4 regions of the Desulfofundulus luciae genome follow, and region 3 is predicted to be linked to each of the others. Evidence: riboswitches for the same ligand, from Rfam matches in the RefSeq annotation. Region 3 holds a riboswitch; each other region holds the start of a gene.

Region 1 (3,556 bases), on a different contig from region 3:
CGCCGGTGTCGGTATAGTAATTCAATGCCGCCGCTTTAATTGCCTTATAATCCGCCTCGGCTGCCGCTACCTTGCCCTTTTCAATGGCCTTGAAGGCGTTGGGAGCGATGATGGCGGCTAAAATGCCGATGATGGCGATGACCACCAGAAGCTCCACCAGGGTGAAGCCGCGGTTGTCCTTAAGTTTTTTGCGCATAGTTTTTCCCTCCCTAAAAGCAGTGTCTTAATAAAACAAGAAACAAGGGTTGTTAATTAAATAATTGACCTGGAAACGGTGCCTAAACGGCCGGTTAGAGTATGTATGTAAGAACACCTTTGAAACCACCGCCCTACTTCCCCAGCCCCTGCATCATGCTGGTAAACATGGGCAGGAGCACCGAAAGGACGATGAACCCCACTATGCCGCCCAGGAAGACAATCAGCACCGGCTCCAGCACGCTGGAGAGGCGGCCCACGGTGATGTTCACTTCCTGGTCGTAAAAGGCGCCGATGCGGACCAGCAGCGCGTCCAGGCTGCCGGTTTCTTCCCCCACGGCAATCATGCGGATGACCAGCGGGGGGAAGATGCCGCTCTCTTCCAGGGGACCGGCCAGGCCCTGCCCCTCCCGCACGCTCTCCTGCGCCCTGGCCACGCCGCCCGCCACCACCTGGTTGCCGGCGGTTTTCTTTACCACTTCCAGGGCCTGGATGATGGGCACCCCGCCTTTGAGCATGGCGGCCAGGGTACGGGCGAAGCGGGCAATGATTATTTTTTTCAGCACCGGCCCGAATACGGGCATTTTCAGGACCAGGCGGTCCCAGATCTCCCGGCCCCGGGGCGAGGCCCGCAGGCGCTGAAAGCCGAAAGCCGCCGCCAGCGGAAACAGCGGGAGAAGGTACCAGTAGCGCCCCACCAGGCGGCTGGCTCCCATCACCACCCGGGTGGGCAGGGGCAGGGGCACACCCAGGTTCTGGATGGTGTTGATGATGGGGGGCAGTACGAAAGTGAGCACGAAGGTGAGGATGACCACGGCAAAGCCCAGTACCATGGTGGGGTAGGTGAGGGCCGACTTCACCTTTTCCCTCACCTCGTGTTCCCTTTCAAAATGGCCGGCCAGGCTCTCCAGCACCTCGTCTAGCACACCACCCACTTCCCCGGCCTCCACCATGCTGATGAAGATCTCGGGGAAGACCAACGGGTAGGCGCCGAAGGATTCGGCTAGAGAGTGTCCCTGCTCCAGGCGGCCGGTCACCCCGCGCACCACCTCTTTGAGCACCCGGCCCTCCACCTGCAGCTCCAGGATGCGCATGGCACCCACCAGGGGCACGCCGGCGCTGACCAGGGTGGAGAGCTCGCGGCAGAAGAGGGCCAGCTCCCTCAGCCTGACCCCACGCCGGAATGAAGGCAGCCGCAAAGTCAGGCTGACGCCCCCCCGCACGGCCCGGATCTGCACGGGGATGAGCTGCTGGCCCTGCAGTATCCTGGCCGCCTCCCTCGGACCGCCAGCTTCCAGCCGGCCGGAAACCACCCTGCCGGTTAAATCCCGGGCCCGATAGGCATAGACGGGCAAAGCTCCCCTCACCACCTCCCGGAAATAAAAATCCAGGCGACGCGCCTGGAAGTACGTGCCGGAAAGTTCGGCAGCCCGGCTGCCCTGGCGGCTCGCACCGCTTTAGGCCCGCGGCTTTGCGCCCCTGCCTTTCGGCAGGTTTGCCTCTTTTCGCTTTGCCGCACTCTTCCTAAAACTTATCTTAGCGGGAGCCGCTCTGCCAGTCAATAACCAGCTTGTTGTTTTAAATCATTTTTAACAAATTTTCGGCATCGGCCGCCCGGGCCAGGGCCTCTTCCCTGCCGATCACCCCTGTACGGACGAGGTTTCTTAAAGCCATATCCAGGGTCTGCATGCCGTACCTGGCCCCGGTCTGCAGGTGGGAGATAATCTGGTGGGTCTTCCCCTCCCTGATGAGGTTGCGGATGGCCGGCGTGGCCACCAGGATTTCCAGTGCCGCCACCCGGCCGGGGCGGTCCCTGCGGGGCAGCAACTGCTGGGCAATCACTCCTTCCAGGGCGTTGGCCAGCTGCAGCCGGACCTGTTGCTGCTGGTGGGGCGGGAAAACGTCGATGATGCGGTCGATGGTCTGGGCCGCGCTGGTGGTGTGCAGGGTGGCCAGCACCAGGTGACCGGTTTCGGCGGCGGTGATGGCCGTGGCAATGGTTTCCAGGTCCCGCATCTCCCCCACCAGGATGACGTCGGGGTCTTCCCGCAGGGCCGCGCGCAGGGCGGCAGCAAAAGAAAGGGAGTCCCGGCCGATTTCCCGCTGGTTGACCAGGCTCTTCTTGTGCCGGTGGACGTACTCGATGGGGTCTTCCAGGGTGATGATGTGCAGGCGGCTTTCGCTGTTGATGAGGTCGATCATGGCCGCCAGGGTGGTGGACTTGCCGCTGCCCGTGGGCCCGGTAACCAGCACCAGGCCCCGGGGCCGCCTGGCCAGGTGGGCCACCACCTCGGGCAGGCCCAGTTCATCGAAGGTGGGGATGCGCTCCGGGATGAGGCGGATGGCCAGGGCCACCGTGCCGCGCTGCTTGAAGGCGTTCACGCGGAAGCGGCCCACTCCCGGGATGGCGTAAGACAGGTCGCTTTCGCCCACCTGCATGAACTGCTGGAACCGGTCCCCGGGGATCAGCTGGCGGGCCAGGGCCTCGGTATCCCCGGCGGTGAGGACGGGCAGATCCTCCACCCACGGCACGGCCCGGGCGTCCAGCTCGTCGGCGGCAAAAAGCTTCCCGTGAACCCGAAAGACGGGCGGGCGGCCCACAGTAAGGTGGACATCGGAAGCTTTCAGCTCGAAGGCTAGCTTTAAAAGTTCATCGGCATGCATTCCGCCGCAACACCTTCCTTTTCCGTCACCACTCGTTATAGGCCACGCGCATCACTTCCGCTATGGAGGTGATCCCCTGCCGGGCCTTGTCTATTCCATCTTCTTTCAGGGTAACCATTCCCTCGGCCACCGCCTTTTCTTTGATCACATCGGCAGAAGCTTTTTTATTTACCAGCTCCCTGATGGCCCGGGTCACGGGCAGCACCTCCTGGATGCTCGTCCGCCCCCGGTAACCGGTGTGGTTGCAGTGGTGGCAGCCGGCGGCCCGGTAAAGGGTCACCGGATCATCGGGCGGCAGGCCCATAAAAATCCTCTCCGGCGCGTCTTCCGGGAGCTGGTAGGGCTCCCTGCAGCGGGGACAGAGCAGGCGCACCAGCCGCTGGGAAACCACGCCCACCACCGAGGAGGCCACCAGGAAGGGCTCCACCCCCATATCGATAAGGCGGGTCAGGGCACCCGCGGCGTCGTTGGTGTGCAGGCTGCTGAGCACCAGGTGGCCGGTGGTGGCCGCCCTCACCGCGATCTGGGCCGTCTCCCCGTCCCTTATTTCGCCCACCATGATGATGTCCGGGTCCTGGCGGAGGATGGAGCGCAGGCCGGCGGCAAAGGTAAGCCCGGCTTTCACGTTGATCTGGGTCTGGTTGATCCCCCGCAGAAGGTACTCCACCGGGTCCCCTATGGTCACAATATTGCGCTC
Region 2 (3,556 bases), on a different contig from region 3:
TCTCACCAGAGCAGCGCCGACAGTATGAACCAGGCGGTGAGGCTCGTCTATAACCCGCCAGGCAGGCAAGTGGCCGAACTGGCTGCCGCCCTCACCTATATACCAGCGCCCAAAGGCGCATTCGGTATGGTCGGATAATTTTTCACCTGTTCCAACTTTGGCCACTACAGTGTTAATGAACCGGGCATGGTCGAAAAGCCTGGCTGCCAGGATATGAACCGGCGTATCCTCAGTTATCTCGACCAGGAGTTCTTCCAGAACCGGCAGGGTGGCTTCACGGATGTGACTGGCATTGGCTGTACAAGAGTCACCGAAGGCTGTTATTTGGGCAAGCCGCTGGGACGACTGGGCAAGATCCGTTGTCGTAGTGGCAACCTGATTCATGACCCGGGTTATTTCGTCGAGGGCGCTGGTTGCAAGTTCCACCTGCTTCATGCTTTCGTCTATGCTTTGTACCACAGAGGTAACCTGCCTGGAATAAACCTCAAAGGAATCCGTTACCTCTTTGCTGCTGCGGTCGGCTGACTCTGATAATTGACCCACTTCTGCAGTTAATTCTTTCACAGTCCCTACCGCATCCTTCGTTTTTCCCGCGAGCTTCCTTACTTCTTCAGCTACTACGGCAAAACCACGCCCGTGTTCGCCAGCCCGGGCAGCTTCTATAGCAGCGTTCAGTGCCAGGAGGTTGGTCTGTTCTGCAATCTCCGCAACTTCTTCGCCAATCTGGTTGACCTGATTAAAACGCTGGCTTACTTCATTCAGCTGGTCTCTCATGTACTGTATACCGGTAGCCACAACTTTTAAAAGCCTGTCCATCTCCGCCATCGCCGAGCGATTGGCCTCTGCCAGCTGTTTCATTTGGTGATGAGCGGCAGCCGATTCTTCCACGGAAGCATTGACTTCCTCGATAGTGGCAGAGAGTTCTTGGGAACCCGATGCCTGAACCTCCGCCTCGCGGGCCGCTTCATCTGCCTTCAAGCGGCTCCACAGGGCCAGGAGATCTGTGTGTGCCATAATGAAACGACCTACGCTAAGCCCAAAAAGCAAATCACCCGAATTGAAGGTATTGGATGTACCCGGCTCACTTTTCTTTCTGAAGAACAGCAACTTAACCCCACCCTTTCCTTTTCGTGAACGTTTAAATTTTGGAATAAAAATTAGTCGTAAATTCTCGTTCGTAGAGGCTCAAATCAGTTTCTCCCCGTCCTATCAAGCGACTAAAAACTTCCACCAAAAGTGGATCAAACTGCCCTCCGGCACAGCAGTGCATTTCCTTCAGAGCCTCTTCCCGGGATAATGGAAAAGGTCGGTAGATCCTCTCCGTGGTCATGGCGTCGAAGCTGTCGGCAACGGCTAAAATGCGCGCCCCCAGTGGTATATCTTGAGCTGCAAGTCCAGCGGGATAGCCCGTTCCATCGTATCTTTCGTGGTGGTGTAGGACCATTAGACTAATTTCTTTCATACCGGGAATGGTTGAGAGAATTTCATAACTGAAAACCGGGTGCCTTTTTATCTCCTCCCATTCCTCGGCAGTCAACTTGCTCCGCTTAAACAGTATAAAGTCGGGGATGCCTATTTTGCCTATGTCGTGCAGAAGGCCAGCTAAGTAGACGCGCTTCTGGTATTTTTCGTCCAGTCCCAACTCCCTGGCCAGCAAGAGCGCATAAAAGGCCACTCGTTGAGAATGCAGGTAGGCCGACTTAAATCGAGATTCCTGCACCCGAACCAGTACCCGAGCAGCGTAAATAAGTGTGGACCTCATGGAAACACCTCTACCAAATGGTATTAAAAAATCATAAGGAAAGTTTCTTATTAGGAATGATGGTGGCGGGTACAAGGGTGGGGAGCATAAAAAGGGGAACCCAAAAGGAGGGAACCAGAGAAGGGGAACCCCAAAAGAGATGTTTATAGGGCTAATAAATAAGGCCAGATGTAGACAGATTATCCCCCCCCCCCCCCGAACTTGCGTTCTATAAGGGATTCTTTCATACTTGCTCAAACCTCCGCCTTTTACGTTATTCCAAATTAAGAAAGCCGCAGGGAGACAAGTATACGCTTTCCTGCGGCTACCTTTCTCCCTTGCAACCCAGCCGTCATAGTTCCCCGTGGCAACCCTTTGGGGAACCTTAGACCTGTGGCTTTGCGCCCCCGGCTTTCGCCGGGTTTGCCCTCCAGGATTCGGATCGAACAAAATAGCTTTTTAACTTTTCGGCCCCACTATTCTATTTCGACGTAATTTTAGCTTACTTGACGTAAGATCGTGAAATCAGGTTCTTTCTCGAATGCCTCCAGAAGCGGAACGCACCGCTCCGAGTGCTCCCTGTATTCCCGCAGGCTTTCCTCGACTTCCCGCCTACGGGTCAGGATATCTTCGCCCAAATACCCGTAGAAGGTCATCTCCTACTACAATCTTTTCTTTGTGGCGAATCACCAACCAGATTTTATTTCCCGCCCACAGTCCCAGAACGAAAAATCCCGCCGCGCGTGACAAATGGGCGGGTACCAGGCTTCCAAGTATCAGAACCAAAGCGACAGTGGGTAGCATCGCGGAAATACGCACCAATTCTCCCTCCCAGGGTGAAGTCGATGTCGAACGCGATTTTTGGTTTTATCCTGGGCGTCTTCGCTTCTCTCATTGCAAATCTGACCTAGGAATACGCCAAAAAAAGCAGGCTGAAGTGGAAACGTTTTCTCACCCAATTTTGCCGTACCTCCCCACCCCCTGCAGGCTTCCTCACCGCAGGAAAGACTATCGTTCCCTAGGTAGTCTGCGCCTACGGCCCATACAGCAGGGAAAACATCAAGATCTACTACAACCCGCATCCGGTGAAAAAACCGCCCGAAATCAGGGCGCTGTACGAGCAAAAAATCAAAGAAATCAAGCGCCGCGAAGCGAAAGGCGAACCCGTGCCGTTCAACGAACTCGGGTACCAGTTGGAAAAGTTTTTCGTTGGGCACAGGACCGGCCCGCACGAAGAACCTTCCCTGCACCTTTCGTTCCGGCCCACCGACTATTTCATGATGCTGGTCACAGACAACATGCTGGACGAGCCAATTGTGGTCGACAACGTGAAAACTACTCTCAGGAAGCTACGCCGAAAGAGTCGACCTGATGTACAGTCCCGTACCCGAATTCGCCACCCATTTCGGAGTGGGAATCATGGTGGTGACGGCAGACGGCAAGATCATTTTCTGCGAGCGGGGGCCTACTGCTGTCGACGCCTTCGTTTTCTTCCCTTCCGTGGCTGAAGGTTCCAGCAGGCCGGTGGACGCCGGGCCGAACGGCGGGCCGGATCCCTACAGGACGGCAGTGAGAGGGCTTGCGGAAGAGCTGGACCTGGAAATTTCGCCCGACCATGTGAAGTCCCTGTCTTTCGGAGCCAACGCCGTCCTCTGCGAATATGCCTTATGCGGGGTGGTATATGTGGAACAGACCGAAGAAGAGATATTATCACCCCGTCGGCTTCAATACACAGCTCCGGCGCCACTTCTTTCCCTCCGGGAGCTTCGCCATCTTCAAAAACTGCTGCTCTTTTTTCCTGGCCTTCGCGTTGGA
Region 3 (3,556 bases):
GCAACAAAATCACCCCCTCTTTCATTGGTCTTGTCCGGTTTTAATGCCGAAGTCCAGGGCCAGGGCGGTACCTGACGGTCCTGTATTAAGGTAGAGGTGGTCCGCATAGTAGAGCATCAGGGTAAATCCACACCCCAGGGAATTCTTGGTTGAATAATGTTGCATCACGTTGCCCGGGCCAATTCGCTGGTTTTGATTCCCGGACCCCGGTCCTGAACGATAATCCTGACGGTGTCCCCTGACTGCCTGGCTTGCCAGCAACCGCCCCCTGCATGTTTGAGAGCATTGGCCAGCGCCTCTGTCAAGCACAAGGCAATCGCGTGCTGCCTGCGGCTGTCGAGAACAGGCAAGGCTTCCCGCATTGCCCGGCGGGCTTCCGGAATGTCATGGGTCTGCCGGACCTCACCCCTGGCCAGTTCCGTCCCTTCTGAGATCACTTTTTCCATTTCTCCACTATTCACCAGGTATAACCGGCCCCCCGTTACCGCCGCTATGGCCTCCCGGTAAGCCTGCATCTCCTGCTGGTGCATCTTTCTCTCCTTTTCAATCACCTCGGTGATGTCAAAGGCCAGCAGTCCACCGCTCCTGTGGTCGAAGGGCACGCCGTGAAGGTCAAACACCTTTTGCCCGTCAGCGCTAATGATCACCTCGCGGCGGTGTTCGGCCTGGCGGATAGCCTGGCGCATCAGTTTTTCCGCTTCTTCCATAGGCAGGTCCAGGTCAGCCTGGCCTGAAAGGTAGCGGAAGCGCCCTCCTTCATATTTCATCACCTTCCCCACCCTGAGAGCGTTAATTAGTTCGGATTTCTCCACCTCAGCCAGCAGTTTCTCCCTGACCAGGTCCTGAAGGTGCTCCGGCAAGTGCCGGGAAATCTCCTGTATTAGCTCGCCGGCGCTTCCGGCCAGCAACTGATACTCCTCCCTGCTAAGACGACGGGCAGTCCCCTGCTTCCGGTGGACACACAGGATATCAAAAACGTGGACGTTATTTTTCCCTTTGAACGGTACCCCGGCCACCTCGACCCACAAGTTTTCCTGCAGCCTGATTACATACCGCCCCGGAACAGGAGCTTCCGTTTCCAGCCCAAACTCCGTGGTATTTAACACCAGGATGTGAGCCGGATACTGCCTGCCATGCTCATCTTCCAGTAACACCCGGACAGGCGGCGAAGGCACCCGCCGAAGGGGGCTTAGCTGGACAAAATACTGGCACTCCACACAAGGACGGTCCGGTTCTTTCTTTGCGCATTCAAGACACCGTTGCATTTTTTCACCACCCTTCTGCCTTTCAGCCCCTCCCGGCCCCATGCCCTTTCAATTGCCACAATACTGCCAGCAAATGTCCCAGCCATTGGCTCTGTTAGAGTCGACCTCTATACCCCAAATGGGTAAACATACTTTTTTATAAGCAGGAACGGCAGCCTGACCAGGCTGCCGCAACAAAACACCATTAAAAAGAAAACAATCAATACCTTTATCGCGGCAGCCTGGCAGTCATACCCTTTAGGGCTGCAGACCCATGGCTTTGCGCCCCACCCTTTCGAGTGGTTTGCCTTTAACACAATAAAGACAATAAAGTTTTTAATTTAACAGTTAAAAGGCTGATTCAACACCGCCAGAACACAGAAAATTTTCCACCAGCGAAAAATTCAGCCCCTGAAGAACTGTTAGGTATGGGAAATATGATGAGAGAAAATACAAAAACAGGCCCGTGTGGATAAGAACGGACATGACGTGCTCCGCCAGCAACCAGAAGGAGCAGAGAGGAATAATCCTTGTAGACAAAATTCATAACCACCGGTACCAAAGCCATGTCTGCGGACAAGATACCTGCACCCAAAAGTTAATATACGATATCCATTTTTATTTTCCCTTCTGAAAGAAGCAAGACAATGTAATATAATAAACAATAAACGCCGCAAACCCTTGCGGCGTCTAGCTTTTTGGAGCTGGTGGTCGGATTCGAACCGACGACCTGCGCATTACGAGTGCGCTGCTCTACCCCTGAGCCACACCAGCACTTTTCTGTTATCTCATTTGACTACCCGGCGCATTACTTATATTAACGCAAACAGAGTCATTTGTCAATTGGTATCGCCCGGTGGGGCCGGGTCGCACGCCTTCGAGTTGCAATAGCTGCAGTTTTAGAGGCAGGCCGCCGCCAAAACCGCCGGGCGATCCATCCCGGCGGATTACCCGGTGGCAGGGAATAACCAGTGGAACCCGGTTGGTCCCCAAAGCCCCGCCCACGGCCCGGGCGGCCCGGGGGCTGCCGACGGCTGCCGCCACCTGCTGGTACGACCATAATTCACCGTACCCGATGTGCCGTACAAAATCCAGCACCCGGGCCACAAAAGGGGTGCACCAGGAAAGATCCACGGGAATATCCGTAAAGGAAACCGGCCGGCCCTGGAAGTATTGGTTCAGCCTTTCTTCCAGAAAAGCCACGGGCCACCTTTTTAATGCAGGCCCACTTCCTTGATTGACTTCTGCGGGTATTACTTCATCCATCAGAGCAGCCAGGGCTTCCTCCCGGCTGGGCCGGGGAAATGTCAGGACCAGCAGCCCCTGCCTACCCCAGGCAGTACCAACCCAGCCCGCTCTGGTGGATAATAAATGAAACCCATTCACAGAACGCCCCCCCACAGCCGCAAAATGGAACAAGCTATTTTTCCGCTGCCGCCCGGATAAAAATGGACAGGCCCGTGATAATAATCGCCCCGCCCGCAAGCTGTAAGGGTGAAGGCACCTGGTGAAAAATAATATAAGCCAGAATGGTTGCCCCCACCGGCTCGCCGAGTATGCTCACTGAGACCACGGCAGCCTTGACATAACGCAGGGCCCAGTTGAAAATGGTATGCCCGAAAATGGTGGGCACCAGGGCCAGGAGGAAAAACCACAGCCATGTGGAAGGCGGGTAAGGAAAAAAGGACAAGCCGGCCAGCAGCGCACCCAGGAACAAAGTCACGGTACTGACCCCGTAAACAACAAAAATGTACGGGAATAGTGACAGGCGGTGCCGCAAGCCGCGCCCGATCAATACATAGCCGGCAATAAAAATAGCCCCGGCAAAAGCCAGGATGTCTCCCAAAAAAGCCTGCCCGCCGATCTGAAAATCACCCACACCCACAATAGTGCTGCCGGTTAAAGCCAGGGCTGCCCCCACAAGCCCCGTGCGGGCGATTTTTTCTTTAAAGATCAGGTAGCCGCCTAAAACCACAAATAAGGGTTGCATGGTGACCAGCACGGTGGAACTGGCAATAGATGTGTACTCAAGGGAAGTAATCCAGGCAGTGAAATGCAATGCCAGCAGCACGCCGGAAAGACAGGCCAGCATTATGTCCCACCGGCCCATGGAGCGCAGTTCTTCCCGTCCCCTGGTCAGGGCAATGGGAGCAATCATGAGCACGGCAAACCCCAACCGGTAGAAGGCAATGACCAGGGGTGGGGCCATGGCCAGCTTGGTAAAGATGGAAGAAAAGGCGGCTCCCACCACTCCCACCAGGATGGCCAGGTAGGGATTGATAAAAGGACGCTCCAGGCCGGCGGTTAATAAC
Region 4 (3,556 bases), on a different contig from region 3:
CTGCTTTGCCGCCGGTGTGGGCAGGGGTGACGAAGTGATCACCAGCCCCATCACCTTCGTGGCCAGCGCCAGCTGCGCCCTCTACCTGGGGGCGAAACCCGTGTTTGCGGACATAGATCCGCGCACATATAATATCGACCCGGTGGAAATAGAAAAAAAGATCACCCCGCAAACAAAGGCGATCATTCCCGTACATTTCACCGGACAGCCCTGTGATCTGGATGCCATTCACGCCCTGGCTGAAAAGCACAATCTCGTGGTCATCGAAGATGCCGCCCACGCCCTGGGGGCGGAATATAAAGGGCAGCCCATCGGCTGCTTGAGCGATATGACCGTCTTCAGCTTCCACCCGGTGAAACACATCACCACCGGGGAAGGGGGAATGGTGACCACCAATTCCGGCGAACTGTACCAGTGGTTGCTGCTTTTCCGCAACCACGGGATCACCCGGGACCGGGAATTGATGGTGGAGGATCAGGGCCCCTGGTACTACGAAATGCTGGACGTTGGTTTCAACTACCGCCTCACGGATATCCAGGCCGCCCTGGGTTTGAGCCAGCTGCGCAAGCTGGATCGTTTCCTGGAGCGGCGGCGCCAGATCGCCCGTATGTATAACGAAGCCTTTGCCGGCCTGCCCGAAGTGGAAATCCCGTACCAGGCGCCATATGGCCGTTCGTCCTGGCACCTTTACGTGCTGGCTTTAAAACTGGAGCATCTAAAATTCGACCGGCGCCAGGTCTTCGAAGCCCTGCGGGCGGAAAACATCGGGGTAAACGTGCATTATATCCCCGTGTACCGCCATCCCTACTACCGCTGGCTGGGGGACCCGGACAGCTGCAGCCTTTCCGGGTTTTACTGTTTCCACGCGGAAGAGCTGTACGAGCGGATTATCACCCTGCCCCTTTATCCGGCCATGAGTGACGGGGATGTACGGGACGTGATCGCGGCGGTACGCAGGGTTATAGCCTGGGCACGAAGGTGAAAGGGAACTTCCTCCTTCTTCGACTTTATTCGACACTTTTCTCCGGTTTTACTCCGTGTCTTGCTTTGAAAAACTCAAGTTTTTGTTATTTTTTTGTGTTTTTTTCTTCTCTATAGAAGGAATTTGGGAGAACGTGTCAAATAATTTACCACTTAGTTACCAAAGTCAACCTGCTTTCAAAAGAAAATAACCTGACCTTTAGCACATTGTCCAGGGGCAAACTTCACCGAAAGGGAGGGGCGCAAAGCCACGGGCCTAAAGCGGACTCTCGCTAAGGCAGCCGGGTTGCGACAATGCTTCCCGACCTCCGGGTCGGTTTTTTGTTAACAATAATTTACATAGGTGGTACATTGCGGGGAGCGGCCCCCGAAGAAGATCACGGCAGCCGGGAGGTGGTTTTTTTGGATCTTTTCGCCAGTCCCATTCTGGTGGCGCTGCAAAAGCAGCTGGATGCAGCGGCACTAACCCAAAGGGTAATTGCCCATAACGTGGCCAATGTGAATACGCCGGGATTTAAAAAATCTTCCGTCAGCTTTACGGAGGAACTGCGGCGGGCGCTGGGGGAGGACGTCCTGCCGCTGGTTACCAGTGACCCCAGGCATATCGGGGCTCCGGTCCCGCTGGCCCGGGTGGAACCCACGGTGGTGAAGGAGGAGGGCACCACCATGGGTTACAACGGCAATAACGTGGACATTGATCAGGAAATGGTAAACCTGGCCGCCAATACCCTGACGTACCAGGCCGCCGCCCGGGCGCTGGGCGACCGCCTGTCCCTGTTAACCTATGTCATCCGGGGGAGGTAACAGGCGATGCCTCTATTAGATGTATTCGGCATTAGTGCCTCAGGCTTAACAGCATCGAGGCTGTGGCTGGATATTACGGCCAACAATATTGCCAACCTGCAAACGGCGGGCAGGCCCAACGACCCCCTGAACCCGGCCTACCGCCGGAAAGTTCCCGTCTTTGCCGAGAAACTGCGCCAGGCCCTGGACTCCCCGCCCGGCCAACCCTCCTTCAACGCCGCCGGCGTGAGCGTGGCGGCAGTAGTGGAGGATCCTTCCCCGCCCCGGCTTGTTTACGAGCCCTCCCACCCCCTGGCCGACCCCAATACGGGATACGTGGCCTATCCCAACATCAATATTGCCAACGAGATGGTCAGCATGATTGCAGCCACCCGGGCCTACGAGGCCAACGTCACGGTTTTGAACGCAGCCAAGGATATGGCCCTGAGGGCTCTGGAAATAGGCAGGGGCTAATTATTCATATTGCTGACGAAAGGGGCACTCATAGATGCAAATTTTACCCGTCTCCCCCTTAACCCTGGCACCCACGGTAAGTCAGCCCGCAAAACCGGACGCTGCTGCCGGCGCCCCCGGTTTCGGCCGGATGCTTGAACGGGCCCTGGAAGAGGTGAATAACGCCCAGGTGCGGGCCGACCGGGTGGGCCTCGACTTCCTTACCGGCCGGGTGCAGGAACTGCATCAGGTGACCATTGCCATGGAAGAAGCCCGGATCATGATGTCCCTGGCTGTGGAGGTGCGCAATAAAATAGTAGAAGCCTACCAGGAAATTTCGCGCATGCAGGTTTAAGGAGCTGTTGTAATTGATGGACCCCAAACAGATCCTGCTCCCCATCAAGGAGCGGTGGCAGGCGCTGCCCCGGTCCCGGCAGGTCCTTTTCGCTGCCGCTGCGGCGGGACTGCTGGCAACCGTAATTTACCTGGCCGTTATTATCTCCCAACCTGCATACGCTCCCCTCTTCACCGGTTTGGAGCCCAAACAGGCGGGCAAAATCGCCGAAGAACTGAAAAACATGAAAATACCTTACCGGCTGGAAGACGAGGGTAAAACCATCGCCGTGCCGGAGGGGCAGGTGTACAGCACCAGAATTCAACTGGCCAGCAAGGGGGTGCTGGCCGATTCGGGGGCCGGGTGGGAGCTCTTCGACCAGCAAAAGTTCGGTGTCACCGATTTTGAGCAGCAGGTCAACTACCAGCGGGCGCTGCAGGAGGAACTGCGCCGCACCATCACCAGCCTGGAGGAGGTGGAACAGGCCCGGGTGCATCTGGTGCTGCCCCGGGAAAGCCTCTTCCTGGACAACCAGGTGGAACCTTCTGCTTCGATAGCCTTAAAACTCAAGGGTGAATTGAAGCCCGAACAGGTAAAGGGCATTATGGATCTGGTGGTGGGCAGCGTCCAGGGAATGAAGCCGGAAAACGTACACATCATTGACATGGAGGGCAACGTCTTAAGCGACAACCTGGCCCTGGCCGACGAGCGGGCCAAGCTGGCCCGCCTGTCCATGGATCAATACCAGGTGCGCCGGCAGTATGAAAAGGAACTGGAGACCCGCATTCAGCAGATGCTGACCAAAATCCTGGGACCGAACAAAGCGGTGGCCATGGTTACGGCCGACCTGGATTTTGACCAGCGCCAGACCACCACCACCACCGTCCAGCCGGGACAAACTCTGAGCCAGCAAACCATTACCGAAAGCGGCTCGGGCACGGGTGCAGGTGGGGTACCGGGACCTCCAAGCTCTCAACCACCAGGAAATACCATTCCCGCACTGAC

What was found. Region 3 has a riboswitch for cyclic di-GMP ahead of J2Z49_RS05725 (ATP-binding protein). Riboswitches for the same ligand answer to the same signal wherever they lie in the genome.
Region 1: linked by a shared signal. The riboswitch ahead of J2Z49_RS07975 (type II secretion system F family protein) and the one ahead of J2Z49_RS05725 (ATP-binding protein) in region 3 are both predicted to bind cyclic di-GMP.
Region 2: linked by a shared signal. The riboswitch ahead of J2Z49_RS09400 (HD-GYP domain-containing protein) and the one ahead of J2Z49_RS05725 (ATP-binding protein) in region 3 are both predicted to bind cyclic di-GMP.
Region 4: linked by a shared signal. The riboswitch ahead of flgB (flagellar basal body rod protein FlgB) and the one ahead of J2Z49_RS05725 (ATP-binding protein) in region 3 are both predicted to bind cyclic di-GMP.

What each region holds. Positions count from the first base shown of each region.
Region 1 is NZ_JAUSUX010000011.1:12,738-16,293, reverse strand. Features, by position in the region: gene J2Z49_RS07980 (prepilin-type N-terminal cleavage/methylation domain-containing protein) at 1-196, opposite strand, end outside; gene J2Z49_RS07975 (type II secretion system F family protein) at 330-1,562, opposite strand; cyclic di-GMP riboswitch class I at 1,617-1,705, opposite strand; gene J2Z49_RS07970 (type IV pilus twitching motility protein PilT) at 1,774-2,859, opposite strand; gene J2Z49_RS07965 (GspE/PulE family protein) at 2,885-3,556, opposite strand, start outside.
Region 2 is NZ_JAUSUX010000014.1:17,735-21,290, reverse strand. Features, by position in the region: gene J2Z49_RS09405 (methyl-accepting chemotaxis protein) at 1-1,107, opposite strand, end outside; gene J2Z49_RS09400 (HD-GYP domain-containing protein) at 1,139-1,762, opposite strand; cyclic di-GMP riboswitch class I at 2,078-2,179, opposite strand; partial or broken gene J2Z49_RS09395 (UPF0236 family transposase-like protein) at 3,435-3,556, opposite strand, start outside.
Region 3 is NZ_JAUSUX010000007.1:39,282-42,837, forward strand. Features, by position in the region: gene J2Z49_RS05720 (STAS domain-containing protein) at 1-4, opposite strand, end outside; gene J2Z49_RS05725 (ATP-binding protein) at 165-1,154, opposite strand; cyclic di-GMP riboswitch class I at 1,478-1,563, opposite strand; tRNA gene J2Z49_RS05730 (tRNA-Thr) at 1,944-2,018, opposite strand; gene J2Z49_RS05735 (methylated-DNA--[protein]-cysteine S-methyltransferase) at 2,028-2,630, opposite strand; gene J2Z49_RS05740 (DMT family transporter) at 2,665-3,556, opposite strand, start outside.
Region 4 is NZ_JAUSUX010000004.1:39,946-43,501, reverse strand. Features, by position in the region: gene pseC (UDP-4-amino-4,6-dideoxy-N-acetyl-beta-L-altrosamine transaminase) at 1-982, shown strand, start outside; cyclic di-GMP riboswitch class I at 1,188-1,275, shown strand; gene flgB (flagellar basal body rod protein FlgB) at 1,303-1,785, shown strand; gene flgC (flagellar basal body rod protein FlgC) at 1,792-2,238, shown strand; gene fliE (flagellar hook-basal body complex protein FliE) at 2,273-2,572, shown strand; gene fliF (flagellar basal-body MS-ring/collar protein FliF) at 2,589-3,556, shown strand, end outside.